Regions from separate parts of the Desulfitobacterium chlororespirans DSM 11544 genome, predicted to be linked through region 2. Evidence: riboswitches for the same ligand, from Rfam matches in the RefSeq annotation. Region 2 holds a riboswitch; the other holds the start of a gene.
What was found. A riboswitch is a leader RNA that binds a small molecule or an ion and turns the genes downstream of it on or off. The one in region 2 is predicted to bind fluoride.

Region 1: linked by a shared signal. The riboswitch ahead of crcB (fluoride efflux transporter CrcB) and the one ahead of BUA14_RS09870 (universal stress protein) in region 2 are both predicted to bind fluoride.

The regions. Positions count from the first base shown of each region.
Region 1 is NZ_FRDN01000015.1:63,571-71,065, forward strand. It holds gene BUA14_RS21685 (nickel-dependent hydrogenase large subunit) at 1-823, shown strand, start outside; gene BUA14_RS21690 (C-GCAxxG-C-C family (seleno)protein) at 949-1,794, shown strand; gene crcB (fluoride efflux transporter CrcB) at 1,955-2,311, opposite strand; gene crcB (fluoride efflux transporter CrcB) at 2,311-2,685, opposite strand; fluoride riboswitch at 2,732-2,792, opposite strand; gene BUA14_RS21705 (hypothetical protein) at 2,925-3,506, shown strand; gene BUA14_RS21710 (LutC/YkgG family protein) at 3,634-4,302, opposite strand; gene BUA14_RS21715 (LutB/LldF family L-lactate oxidation iron-sulfur protein) at 4,302-5,744, opposite strand; gene BUA14_RS21720 ((Fe-S)-binding protein) at 5,747-6,469, opposite strand; gene BUA14_RS28110 (hypothetical protein) at 6,541-6,714, opposite strand; gene BUA14_RS21725 (hypothetical protein) at 6,901-7,101, shown strand; gene BUA14_RS21730 (alpha/beta-type small acid-soluble spore protein) at 7,205-7,411, opposite strand.
Region 2 is NZ_FRDN01000006.1:323,703-331,197, reverse strand. It holds gene BUA14_RS09895 (hypothetical protein) at 203-571, opposite strand; gene BUA14_RS09890 (RNA polymerase sigma factor) at 654-1,226, opposite strand; gene BUA14_RS09885 (GGDEF domain-containing protein) at 1,416-2,546, opposite strand; gene BUA14_RS09880 (spore coat protein) at 2,928-3,179, opposite strand; gene BUA14_RS09875 (hypothetical protein) at 3,195-3,380, opposite strand; gene BUA14_RS09870 (universal stress protein) at 3,513-4,298, opposite strand; fluoride riboswitch at 4,335-4,407, opposite strand; gene BUA14_RS09865 (winged helix-turn-helix transcriptional regulator) at 4,433-4,798, opposite strand; gene BUA14_RS09860 (pyridoxamine 5'-phosphate oxidase family protein) at 4,922-5,227, shown strand; gene BUA14_RS09855 (response regulator transcription factor) at 5,400-6,074, shown strand; gene BUA14_RS09850 (HAMP domain-containing sensor histidine kinase) at 6,071-7,111, shown strand; gene BUA14_RS27870 (hypothetical protein) at 7,184-7,339, shown strand; gene BUA14_RS09845 (DUF3795 domain-containing protein) at 7,461-7,495, opposite strand, start outside.

The DNA of each region.
Region 1 (7,495 bases), on a different contig from region 2:
TCCCCTGTTAGAACTGGGGAAAGCCGGAGTTGGCGCGGGCCCGGGAGGGTATATTGCCTATGGTGGTTTTCCTATGGATGATTCCGGCACGGAGAGATTATTCAAAGGGGGCTTTATCAGCAGCGAGGCCCCGGGTGTTGTGGAAGCATTGGATATGAGCCGAATTACGGAAAGCGTAGCCAGTGCCTGGTACAAAGATGGGGAGCCTGCTCATCCTTGGGCGGGAGAAACCGTCATCGATTTTGATAAAAAAGGAGCCTATACCTTTATTAAATCTCCCCGATATAAGGGTGAGGCTGCTGAAGTAGGGCCGCTGGCCCGGATGATGGTTATGCAGCATTCGGGATTGCTGGACTTGATGGGCCGCTACGGAATTAAACCCGGAGCGGTTGCCCGTCATCTAGCCCGCGCCCAGGAAACGCTGCTCATGACCAAGTCCATGTACCGCTGGCTGGATGACTTAGAGACTTTATTGGGCAGCAAGACCCAACGTCCTGATATTCATGATTCCAGGCACTGGGATCCGCCTGCTCAGGGGCAGGGTGCAGCTCTCAATGAGGCGCCAAGGGGAGCTTTGGGACATTGGCTCAAGATCGATCAACATGTCATCAGCAACTATCAGATGGTGGTTCCCACCACCTGGAATATTTCCCCTCGTGATGAGAAGAACATACCGGGTCCTGTTGAACAAGCCTTGATAGGAGTGCCTGTTGATCCGGATAATCCGGTCAATGTGGTCCGGGTGATTCGTTCTTTTGACCCTTGTCTGGCCTGTGCGGTGCACCTTATTGATGCAGACGGGGAGAAGATAGTGAGGCTCTGATTTCCCGTATTGAACCGAACTCATCGCTGAGTGCTGAGGGGGTGACATGATTTTCAGAACTGGAAAAGGGGTCTAGGGCTTGAGAAAATCTAAAGTAGGATAGTGACGAAAGGGAGGCTGTTTCAATGAGTGAAGAAAAAGATATGTCAAGAAGAAAGTTTTTAAAATCCGGTATTCTGGCGGCGGGAGCTTTAGCTGTTGGCACAAGCATCTTTCATACCCAAGTGGCGGAGGCTGCCCAATTGCCGGAAGGGGAGCATTGCGCACCACCAAGTTTTCCCTACCCTTATGTACAGCTGGACCCGGAAAAAGCCAAGTTGGACGGCTATGCCGGCTATGGCAAATCGAAATGTTCCTATGGTGCCTTTGAGGCGGTTATCGGTCAATTAAGAGAAAAGATCGGTTATCCCTACACCCATGTCCCTACTCAGGTTCTGGGCTGGGGCGGTACCGGCGGCGGAGGCTGGGGTACCCTGTGCGGCGCCCTGATCGGTGCGGCTACGGCCATTAACTACACCATGCCTAAGAGTGATGCGGATAAAGTGGTCAGCGAATTGTTCGGCTGGTATTGCGACTATGCTTTCCCTGAATTTATGCCGGAAGCAGGCAAGGCTTTGGAATATGAGGGGCCTATCGAAAAAAGTGTCGCCAAATCACCTCTCTGTCACGTTTCCGTGAGCGTGTGGTGTGATACCAGTGGTCTCAAGGCTGAGAGCAAGGCCAGAAGTGAGCGCTGCGCCCGCATTACGGCAGATGTAGCCGCTAAAGCCGTGGAGCTTTTAAATCAATTCCATAGCAAGAATTTCAAAGCCGTTTATAAGAATGAAGTGGTGGATGACTGCATGATCTGTCATGGTAAGGGACATTCTTTGGAAAATACCCGGGGCATGATGGACTGTGAACAATGTCATACCGATGTTGATCCCAATAATCTGGTCGATCATATTAAGCGAAGCTGGGATCTGCTGTAGTACTATGAGCGGTGGATATTCGTATTCGTCGGATATTCTTCGCCGATGATGGACATATGGAATCTAAAAATTACGGAGTCTGAAAGCCAAAATAGAGGCCAATAGCCAAAGTCGTCCTCTCTCCACGAGTAGTGGGGGAGGACGGCTTTTTTGATGAACATCAACGAAAAAAGCTGCCTAGCCAATAACCTAAATAGGCAAGGGCAATTCCGCCACCGTAGGTGATGGTCGTATAAAGTATAAATACTCGATGCTCCTTTTTTAATTGCAGCTGGGCCATTTCCAGTTTTAGTGTCGAGAAAGTAGTAAATGCGCCTAAGAAACCTGTTCCCAGCAAGAGTGTTGTTGCCGTACTTAGATTGGCCCCGATTATGGCTCCTAAAAGAAATGCTCCGGATAAATTTACAGTTAGCGTGCCTATCGGTAGTTTTTCGCCATTTAATTTCTTGCTGAAGAAATAACGAAAAATTGCTCCGAAGAACCCGCCCATACCAACCAAAAGGATATGTGATGCCATCACGATTCCTGCACCTCTTTACTTACATTTAAACCTAAGTGGCTCATTGCTAATCCCCCAAAGAGGCTCATTACTACGTAAACCATACCTAAAAAGTTATTTCCATCCTGAAATAACCTGAGCGTCTCGACACTCAGGGCGGAAAAGGTTGTAAAAGAACCAATGAACCCTGTTCCTATTGCTGTAGAAAGATGTGGGGATAGGCGGGCTTTCTTGAATACATGGCTTGTCAGCCAGGCTAAGAGAAAGCTCCCCAACAGATTTATGGTTAAGGTTGCAAAAGGAAACAGACTATCTGCAAGTAATAAAACGCTGATTAAATATCTGAGAATTGCCCCTAACATTCCCGCGATACCTATCCATAAGTAAATCATGCTCAGCTCACTCCTCAAATATAAAAAGACTCCTGCCAGCAATAGATTACCAGCAGGAGTCATCAGCCATTCGGCGGTTAAAGGCGAACTCCATCGCCTATCTAGTTCATGGTGATATTATATACTTTATTTTATTAAAAAGAAAGCGGTTCTATAAAAACATTGCTGCAATGCATAGGAAACAGGAATGTGAAGAACACTAAAAGATGTTTGTTTAGAAGGAGGTGGCGAGCCAGTCCATGAGCTTTGGAGATAAGTTTACAAAGTGGAGCAGTATTATAGCTACGGTTGGAACCTGCATTTTGGCACTTACCGCCACGATTACTGTTACAGTTACGCTCAATGCCTGGAAAATTGATCGTGAATCTTCACGCCCTTACTTATCCCTGCGGGAGTCACCTCAGGTTGAATTGAAATCCGGTCTGCGCTTAGAGTTCAAATTCAGTAATGTAGGAATTCATCCTGCAGTGAATTTGGCCAGCCGAACCATAGTTTTTGCGGAAAAATTGCAAGACAAGCCCATTCATAATGAACCCAATTACTTAGTGAATGAAATCCCTCAAGACATGAGCTCCAGTTTAGTGATTGCGTTGGATCCTTATGAAGTGGATATCAGCGAGCCTGATGTAAATCCCTACTATATTGTCCTGCACCTGGAGTATGTTGATCCCATCATCAATCAGCAGTATCAGCAAACCCTCTATTACCGGTGGAGCGGCATCAAGGGAGGAGAGGGTCAGCCCGTAGTTCATGTGGAAGTACGCGAGAAAGAGAATATCATCAATTACTTTGCAGCCCAGAGTATAAACATGGATCTATAGACATCTTGGCAATCAAGATCAGATGTATGGCTAAAAAAGATGTGTTATTAAAAGAAAGGCGGGAACTCAAAGGTTAAGTTGAGTTCCCGCCCTGTTTTCGGAGTATTCTCTCAGAATGGCTCTCCTATTAATCCATCATAAGGATGCAATAAACTTCCACGGGACCGTGAACACCGATGGAAAGATCCATCTCAATGTCTGAGGTGCGGCTTGGTCCGGAGATGATTTCAATAGCAGCCGGGATATCTGTTCCCATAAGTTCATCCAGGACCTGGTCGAGACTGTCCCTGAGGAAGGAGGCCGGGATAAAGGCCAGATGGCGAATGGGCACCAGGCTGACGGCCCGACCCCGCTTGGCACTGCTTTTCAAAACGAGAGATCCGGATTGGGCTATGCCGAAGTCGGCTCCGGTAATGCCTAACTCCATCTTATCCATGATGGCGTTGCGTTCCGGGGCAGGAAGGTCAGCATAGGAACGGGCCGGCCAGCCCAGCTCTTCCAAACAGGCGCGGGCCATAGTAGGGAGCTCATTCCAGACCACAATGGAGTTGGGGTTAAGCCACTGAGGGCTTTCACCGAACCACTCCCGCAAAGCCAGGGCCGCTTCTTTAGCGGTAGAAGCTTGCACGGCTTTACCGCCCATGGCTTCATACATTTTCATGAATTTATCAATCCGTTCCTCTTGGGAGTCCAGCCGGTAGAGGGGGAATTTAAGCTTGATAGGTTCTACAGAGGTTGGAGTGGGACGTCCCAGTTTTTTAGCGATATTGGCGATAAATGCTTGACGATCACTCATTATTGATCACCTCGCTGCATAGTTTTTAGTTCCTTCTCCAACTCCGGCCATTGATCCCGGAACATTTGCTTGGCTACAGGGGGTAAGGTCTTGCTGTTGGTCCAATTGCTGAGCGGCGGCGGTCCTGAGGCAATTCTGCCGTTGCGCATGAGGATAAATTGGAATTTCGAGCCTAAGTGGACAAATTTGCTGAGTGTCTTTGGGTGGGAGAAGTAATAGCCATAGTATTTGAATATCTTCTTTTCCACACCCGAAGTATAGCCTTTGAGCACCTTGCGGTCCCGATGCTTGACGATTAAATCCTGGAGTGGAATCCGTACCGGGCAAGCTTCGGAGCAGGCCGCACAGAGAGAGGAGTAGTAGGGGAGATGTCCCCATTTCTCATAATTCTGTTCCAAGAGGGGAGTAATGACGACGCCGATGGGGCCTGAATAAACAGAGCCGTAAGCATGTCCGCCAACCTGGCGATAAACGGGACAGACATTGAAGCAGGCTCCGCAGCGGATGCAGCGCAGTGATGAGCGGAAATCCTCATCTCCTAAGATTTCCGAGCGATTGTGATCAAGAATGACCAAATGCCATTCCTTAGGTCCGTCGAGATCTCCTTCCTGCTTGGGAGGTGTAATCATCGTGGTGTAGACCGAGAGGCGCTGTCCTGTGGCGCTGCGGGCCAGCAGGTTAAGAAGAACGCTGAGCTCTTTATATGAAGGGACAATCCGCTCCATCCCCATCATGGTGATTTGTACCTCGGGCAAGGTGCTGGTCATCCGGCCGTTTCCTTCATTGGTAACCATAGTAATGGTTCCTGTATCCGCAACGGCAAAGTTACAGCCGGTTATCCCGATTTTACTGGTCAGGAATTTTTCCCGCAGCTGTTCCCGGGCAAATTTGGTCAGGGTTGGGGTATCTGAATCCAGTGGATGTCCGGCTATGGGCTCGAATAATTTGGCAATTTGGTCGCGGTTTTTATGCATGGCCGGAACGATGATGTGTGAAGGGGGTTCATTGGCGATCTGGATAATATACTCCGCTAAATCAGTCTCAACAACTTCAATACCGTCTTTCTCCAGGGCGGGGTTAAGGTGAATTTCTTCCGTAATCATGGATTTGGATTTGATCACTGATTTGAAGCCATGCTTTTGGAAAATCTCCTGAACGATTCTTACGCCATCTTCCGGCGTTTTGGCCAGATGAACGTGGCCACCGTTCTTTTCTACATTTTCAATGAGCATGTCAAGGTAGTAATCCAGGTTTTCAACGACGTGGTTACGGATTCTTTCTCCCACCTGGCGCCATTCTTCCCAGTTCCCCAGCTCTTCTGTAATAGCCAGTTTATTGTTTCTCAGCCTATCCGTAGCCCGGCGGGTTGCCTTGCGCAGAAAATCATCTTTAAGAGCTTTATCTAAAGCGGCATCAACGTCATAGTGATTATCCAGTGACATAGTTACATCCCCTTTCCGAGCAATTGAATGACATGCATAGCCGGAATGGAGCGGCCGTGCTTCTCCATATAGCCGGATATATTCATAAGGCAGCCCATATCCAATCCAGTCAGAATATCGGCACCGGAGGCCAAAACATGTTCAGCTTTTTCGGCGACCATGGCCTCGGATATTTTGGGCATCTTAATGGAGAAAGTGCCGCCAAAGCCGCAACAGAGATGAGCTTCCGGCAAGGGGAGTATCTCTAAGCCTTGTATGTTCTCCAGGATAGCCATAGGCTCATCACGAAGCCCCAAAAGACGGGTGGCATGACAGGAAGGATGATAGGTGACCTTAGCCTGATAACGGGCACCGAGATCCGGGGTTTTAAGGACATTGACCACGAATTGGGTGAACTCATAGCTTTTGTCGATCAAGTCTTTGGCTTTTTTGGCATACACAGGATCATCCTTAAATAAGGCGGGATAATTGTGATGGATCATGCCGATACAAGAGCCGCTGGGAGCTACCACGACTTCACTGTTTTCGAAAGCATCAATGGTCGCCCGGGCTACTGTGCGGGTATCGTCCATGTAACCGGAATTAAAGGAGATCTGGCCGCAGCAAAATTGCCCTTCAGGAAAGTCTACAGTATGCCCTAAACGGGTGAAAATTTTGGCCATGGTTTCACCAAGATCCGGAAACATGGTGTCCCCGAGGCAGGTAATAAAGAGCGAGATTTTCATGAAAGCTACAGTCCCTTCATTTGAAGCTTGATTTCCTAAGTTTCTTCTATTATGGCATGAATTATTTGGATTTATCCACCCAGCACGGGAACATTGGGTTCTTCATACCAAAGGCAGACGAGATGGGTTTGACCTGTACTTTGAGTGACATTGACAATTTTGACCCAGCGATTATCCTCCAGCCATTGATTCAATTCCTGCTCAAGAAGTCGTGGGTCGGGAGAACTGATCGCCTTAACCTTCACAAGTGAACTCCTTTCTTAATCATCATCTTTTTTGTGTACGCAGAATGTTAAAGTAAATCCTGAAAGCATTGCTTTCAAATTTTGTTTGCTTGGCAAGGCTATATTCTTCATTATTATATCAAATTGGGAGATATTACTAAAGTTTTTTGTATGATTTAGGGGAAAATAAGCTTGAGGTGATAAGAGATGCCTAGAAAAAATGGCAATAAACCCCAGAAGGAAGAATTAAAGAAAATAGAATTAACCCTCAAGAATATTCAGAAAAACGAACAATTTCTTGCCGAGAATGCCGAGGAACTTTCACCCCATCAATTAAAAGATGTGCGAAAACACTTAGATGCCAAGAAGAAGTTTCTGACCGAGACAGACGGAACGATTAAATACTAAGAATAAAGAGCGGGATAACCGCTCTTTATTGCATCATTAGCACCTATGTCCCCAAATGGTAAGAGGTATCCTTGCGGATACCTCTTATCAGGTTAATGTACGGTTAGATGCGGGTTCCTCTTTTGAGGTTTTCTTCTGCAAACTGAATCATGCGTTTGGTCATCATGCCGCCGACAGATCCGTTTTCACGGCTGGTGCGGTCACCGCCCAATTGAACGCCGAGTTCATTTGCGATCTCATACTTGAATTGATCCAGTGATTGTGTGGCACCTTGAACTGCTGGTTGATTAGTACTTCTTTCTCCTGCCATTTTAGGGTCCCTCCTTAAGTTTTTGTATTTGTTAGTGAGACGGTCTTATTATCTGAATCAGCAGGAGAAAATAAACAGGTAATT
Region 2 (7,495 bases):
TACCCCCTGTTATGATGTCAGGTACACCTTACATAAAAATAGCAGATCGGCGGTATGGTGTCAAGTCAACCTTACATTATGGATAAAAAACACTATATTCCCTCCATCCTTCTCTATTTTTGCTCTAATAAAAAAACCGCACGAACTAATCATGCGGATCTTTTATGCTGAGAATCAGGTGACAAAAGATGTTATGGATAAATTATTGCCCCAGCATTTCATCAAGATAGGTTTGGGCTTTTGCGGGGTTAGCCATTGACTTATCCATCGGCAGGTCAAACACGACGCTTGCCCCATCAAAATTCGGGTCGGCTGTCAGCACACCCGTATTTTCATCATACTTAAATGCCTCTGAATTGTAGAACGAGCCAGTATTAACGCCGAGATATAAGCCTCTGTCAGCAAACATGGCTACTTCGTCGCAGTCAATGATTCGGTACATTACGCCATCCACGACATTTTCGATATAGCCGCCGTTCAGGGTATGGGCATTGACTTGCCACGGCTTCAGCCCCTTGATATAGGGGGAAACATAGAACGACGGGTAATTCTCATCCTGCGCAGCCGGCATAGGCCTCCCGTCCTTCTTTTGGATGGCAACCACGGTGTAGGTGCGGTCGCTGAGAATATCGCCATTGCTGTTGTAGGTGGGGTTATCGGTAATGTCCTGGCCCGACACAAGGCCGAGCAGGGTAAATGTATAATCGCCTGATGAAACGGACTGATTGATGTGCCACCAATCCTTTCTCGACAAGTTTTCTCGCTTTGAATAATCTGCTCTTGACCGTACCGGCCGGTAACTTCAAGGTTACGGCTATATCCGGCACACTCATTTCCACCGTATAGTACAGGATTGTCGGGATTTTGAATTTATCAGGCAAGGCTTCAACCAATTCCTGGACGATACGAATTTCCTCCTGCTCCATAAAGCTGACTTCCGTACTGACGTTACTCGGCACATTTTCGTCTAACGGCTCTGCGGGAGCCAAGCGGTTGCGGCGGGCATACTTGCGTTTCCAGCCTTTCCAGATAAAAACGGCTGTGGAAAAGATAAAGCCTTTGGGATTGGCCGAATCATTTAATTTGGGTAGTTGTTCAAATATCTTTGAAAATGTTTCTTGAAATAAATCGTCTGCATCCTCTCTGGAATATGTAAGGCTGCGGCAAAACTTATAAAGGGAATCGCCGTACTCGTCCACGAGGCCGGCAAGCATAACAAGTTCCAATGTAGACCTCCTTTCGAAATCCCGTACACCTGTAAATAGTCGCGGAATCATGAACGGTTCACTTATATATAAAGATTCCTAATCAAAGAATAGGTATCAGGTATGTAGATGAATACAAAGCAGGGCTGATGCAAAACGAAAACTATTGTTCGTTGAGCAGCAGCCCCTTCTATTCCCATATCTTTATTTTTAAGCATTTTTTTGTTTGTCCATATACATCAATTGATCTATTCTTTTCAGAAAAGCCGTGGTTGTCGTTTCCGGTTCCTTTGCACAGCAATCATAGCCGATGCTGAGGCAGATCTCATAGGGAGTTATCTTTTCCAGATTAAACTGCGACACTTTTTCACTAAACCTCTGCACCGCTGAGATAAGCTCCGCCCGGTCATCAATTTCCATAACTATAACAAACTCATCTCCACCGTATCTGGCGATAAAATCCGTTTTTCGGAAAGTTTTTCTAAGAATTTGCGCTGTATATTTTAATGCCTGGTCGCCACTGTCATGCCCATAGGAGTCGTTGATGGTTTTAAAAGAATCTATATCAATCATAATACCGGCAATCAGATGATGGCGCTGATTTTTTATCTTCTCCTGAAGATAATTATCAAGATATCTCCGATTATAAACACCTGTCAGATAATCCGTATTCAGCTGATCTTTTTGGATATTGATAAAGATAATCAAGATAGATAAGGTTGAAGCTATCCAAATCATGACTGCTCCGGGAAACATGAATTGAATAACCCCGCCTACCATCGGCGGAATGGCAAAAAAGAGCAGGTACGCATACTCTTTTTGATCGATTTTTTTCCTGTTCCTGATTAAGAATGCGCTGGTGTAAATGATCATATAAAGGCATATTCCTAACAGAAGAAAAATAAAACGGCCTCGATGATAACCATTGTCCTCGTCAAAGATAAAGTAAATATTCGTAAAAATACTGGCAACGGATAAAATCAAGTTGACTAAAACCGGAAGGAGTATGGGGAATAACACTTTGGTCAAACGCTCTTTGCTGCTATAAATATAAAAATCCACATAATAGTACCAGATCATACAAATGACCGGATTTAAAGTATTATAGAATATGATTGACGCTATACTCAGCGTTCTCGCCAGGCTGCCCGGCTCACCATCTAAGATCCATAGCATCGAGTCCAACACCAAAAGAAGAACATTGGTGGAAATCAAAAGAAAAAAAAGCTTCTGATCCAGTGAATACTGACGGTCTGGGCGACGCATGTTCAAAAAAATTACGCATAAGATGGTAATCGCAAAAAAATTTAATTCCACATAGTGTACTATCAATGGCATCATTATAGGGTCACTTCCTCAGAACTTTAAATCTTCCTATTTTCCAGCGCCATGCCACAAACAAGTGAAACTGAGAGCCTTAATATCTTTAATTCTACAAAATAGATCATAAAACCTTGTCGTGGCCGTTTTTTATATATTCCAGAACACGATCAGCTCCTAATCTATAAAGAAAACCCCGGCTTCGCCGTGCCTTAAACCCATGCTTGCAAATGAGGCGAAGTCGCTGGTTGCCCTTATACTAACTGGAATCTTGTCTTTCCCAATACTCCTTCAGTTGTTGAATTGCCTATAGATTTACTATATAAATAAAAAAGCCTGGCCTAAAGCCAAGCTTTTCTATTCGTTTAAATTTCAGTTGAATCCAGTTTAAAGTTTTTCTTATTATTGGCCGGTAACCTGGGATTTAGTCTGCTGGACTTCATCATCTTTAGCCATAAGAGCAGGCTTATAATACCCTTTAGCCTGGGCCATCTGGAACAGCTTATACTGGGATGCTTCATCGTTATTGCGGATCTGTTGAATGGTAGAACGCAGCTCGGGGTTCGCGCATTCGGAAATAGTGTTGGCATAGAAGGTCAGACTGCTCTTTACAGAGGAAAGAGCATCATTGACCATGACTTTTTCGTCTATCATTTCTTATTTCCTCCTTTAGTTCAAAAAGCCTAACAATTGTTGTTTGGTTTTCATAGCATCCTGTGCACCATCTGAAAAAAATTGCTTAATTTCAGGATCGGTCGCTTGCTGGGCATAAGCCTGCAATTTTTGGTGGGCAGTTTCATGAGCACCAATCAAATGGCGCAGATTTTGCAGTTCAACTTGGTTTAATTGTGACATATTAAAAACTCCTTTCAAGATATTTCCGTACTTAGTATTTCAGAATGCAGGCATAATATTCATGATAAAACACTCAGTTTCCAATCATACCGTTTCGGTATATCAAATTCATCCTATGACACGGGGCTTTCACTATATCTCTATACTTTCAAATCTTGTTGCATAATGAAATTTTAATAGCTTGGTCATTTGTGTGTTGACGATTTCAATATGATCCATCTTTCCAAAATTCACTAAAATCTCCAAGCGAATTTCCCGCTCATCCCCTTCATTAAGATCATAGTAGGGGGGTTGATGGTTTTGCGGAGGAAGCATCCAGGTACCCCCATCAGGATTATAAGTCAAATGATTCATACGGAGACTGCCTTCAATCACAGTAATTTTATATATACATTTGCCGACCTGAACCGGAAGCAGACAGGAATTTGGTCCAAGGCTGAGCTGCCCACTAAGGGTGATGATATCGTCCAGGTATTCGCATTGGTGCATTTTTCGCGGGGATTTTTTAGTATCACTGTTTTCCGGAACAATCATAACGATGCATTTTGCATATTTAACGACATGTTCTGTAACAGAACCGATTTTCTGAACCCATCCTATCCTGGTCGATTTCGTCATCACGATAATATCTGTGTCGTTTTGCCTGGCACAAGTTAAAATTGCCTCGCCGGCATGCCCAAATACGACTTCCTTTTTGAGGTCATAACCGTTTAATTGATATGCCACGGCATCCAAAGTTGATTCTAACGGAGATTTTGCTTTTTCAACTTCTTTCTCCGAATACAAATGTTCTACATCTTCCCGGACCATTAAGAGAACGATTCTTACATCATTTGGTTGATAAAGTGACTTCACCAAATCGACAGATTTCATGCTTCGCTCTGTCCCATCAATAGGAATCAAAATGTTTCTCACCATTTTTCATCTCCTCAAATAAAGAAGCTGACGATTCTGCTCCAGGCAGAAGTCATCAGCTTTAAAAGCGGTTCCGGCAATGCCGAGGGAGTACTTCATTCCCTTTGCGTTATTGTAGCATATATACAGCCTTCTTTTCAAGATTCCTTCGTATGAACCTTGACACCCCATTGGGCCAGTTGCATCAGAATAGGCATCAGATCGTCGCAGGCCTCGGTGAGTGTATATTCGACCCGCACAGGCATCTCCATATACTGCCGGCGGACGATCAGCCCGTCCTCCTCCAGTTCCTTTAATGAACTAACCAGCATGGTGTTCGTGATCCCGGCAATTTTGCGCTTCAGGGTATTATATCGCGTCGTCCCGTCCTGATGGAGCGCGCATAGTATGGACAGCTTCCACTTCCCGCCGATGATCTTCAGCGCGCTTCCCAGCGGACAGTACTCCATGCAGGGGCATTTGGTTTCGCAGGAGACGACACACTTTACATCTCTCTCAGTCATATTTTCCTTACCTGCCTATAATTTTCTGCGTACTTGAATTTAATTTCTATTATACTAATATTGTACTAGGTAGCAATTTAAGAGTAAATAGCTATCTAGTACTTTACATAAGGAGAGGATAAAATGATTATCAACGACGACATCAAAGCTGTTATTGAGGGTTCCGCCTTTGTTACGCTTGTCACAGTAGGATCAGACGGAACACCACACCCGATCATCGCCGGCAAAGGTGAGGTTTCGGGAGATCAGGTGATTTTCGGCATCTATAAGATGGAAGTCACGCAGAAGAACCTGAAAACAAACGATAAGGCATGGATTGTCGGCGCTACCAAAGAAGGCGGCCCGAAAGGTTATCGCCTTTCCGGCACAGCCCAAGCCGTCGACAAACAGCTCATCTTCACTGCACAAACAGCGGAGAAGATGCTATAAGGTGAGGGTTTAATCTTAATCTTTCCAGCTGATCAAAAAGCCACCGGGCTAATAATACCCTGTGGCTTTTTATGTATATAAATTTGCTCTTGGGTCATAGTGAGGACATATTGGTTTGTTATACTGTCGGAGAAATTTACCCCAACTATACCCCGGAAAGGTGATACAGCCGATGTTTAGAATATTGGTGGTTGAGGATAACAAAAATCTTAGAACACTCATAGCGGCCCGCCTGAAACAAGCCGGCTATCAGGCTTTTCAGGCAGTGGATGGAGAAAAAGCGCTGGCGATTCTTGACAGTGAACAAATCGATCTCATGATAACCGATATCATGATGCCGGTCATCAATGGTTATCAACTGACAGAAATGCTGCGGCAGGCTCATTATGATCTGCCGGTTCTTATGGTTACTGCCAAGGAAAGTTTTGCAGACAAGGAAAAAGGGTTCCGGGTCGGTACGGATGATTATATGGTAAAGCCCATCAATATGAATGAATTGATCCTGCGGGTGGAAGCGATTTTACGGCGTGCAAAAATTGCCAACGACCATAAACTGCAGATTGGGAATGTGGTGCTGGATTATGATACCTTAACGGTTACCGCACCTGATATGACCTATGAGCTTCCTAAAAAAGAATTTTATCTTCTGTTTAAATTGTTAAGCTATCCGAAAAAGATTTTTACCCGCCAGCAGCTCATGGATGAAATCTGGGGTATGGACTCGGAAGCCAATGACCGTACGGTGGACAGCCATATCAAGAAGCTCCGCAAGAAATTTGAAAGCCGGCCGGAATTTCAAATTATAACCATCCGCGGACTGGGCTACAAAGCGGAGAGAATGCTATGATCAAAAAAATATCCCGTTCTATCCGTGCCAAATCCACACTGATCGCTTTGGTTATTCTGTGCTTTTCCTGTGCCGCCTCCTTGGGGCTTGCTACAGGATATTACACGCTGTTTTTGAACGACGGCCGGGAATTGGCACCAGGCACGCTGATTTGTTTGCTGGCAGGGGTCGTCGTGGCTTGCTCTGTTATCGGCTTTATCCTGCTTTATTTTGCCGCTAAATTTATCTCCGATCCTCTGATTCATATGAGCACCGCAACCAAGGAGATCGCGAAGGGCAACTTTGACGTTGTCATTGAGCATAAGAGCGAAGATGAATTAGGAATACTGGCCAAAAATTTCACCCTAATGGCTGCTGAGCTAAAAACAATGGAGTACCTGCGCAAAGACTTTATGAGCAATGTCTCCCACGAATTCAAGACCCCCATAGCCTCTATTCAAGGTTTTGTGGAAATGCTCCAGGACAGAAATCTTTCCGATGAAGAATTTGATCAATATACTCAGATCATTATCGAAGAAACAAGCCGCTTAAATCGTTTGTGCTCCAATATGCTGAAAATGTCACGGCTGGACAATCAGGTGATTTATGATAAATCGGTGTCATTTTCCCTGGATGAGCATATTCGCAAGGTGGTCCTCCTGCTGGAAGAACAGTGGAGCAAAAAAAATCTTGATTTGGATATTTATCTGGAACCGATTATGTATTGGGGTGATCCGGAACTGCTGCAGCAACTCTGGATGAATTTGATTGAGAATGGGATCAAATTCTCCCCTGAGCATAGGACCATTACGATTACCGCCAAAGAACTATCGACCACCATATTGGTTAACATAGCGGATGAGGGAATCGGGATTGCCGAGGAAAACGTCAGCCGGATTTTTGAGAAATTTTATCAGGCCGACACATCACATGCCCAGGCGGGAAACGGATTGGGGCTGGCTATTGTGAAACGGATTGTAGAGCTGTGCGGCGGAACTATACAATGTGAAAGCAAACCAGGTGCCGGAACCACGTTTACTGTAATCTTGCCTAAATAAAATTCCATAGGCCATATTGAGGTCACAAACCAGATGTACAATAGCCTTACAAAAATCAAAGGAGGCCTCACTATGAAGTACACTACTCCACCTAAAGGGTTGCCCCAAAAATGTTTAAACCGCAAATCTCCTTACATGGCCGGAACCCGGATATGGTGCTCATTTTGCAAATATACCGGCGGCAATTTATGCTCACCGGTATGCAAACTTATCGGTTACAAAGATTAAATAGACAGTCTGTTCGTTCATCGTCATAATAAAAAACCGAGGCCGCAGAGTCTCGGTTCTTTATTGCCCTCTGACATCTGAAATTTTACATTCGTAACCATCAAGTCCTTTAGTATACTTTTTATTTCTTGCGTAATTTCAAGGTGATGTTTCGCT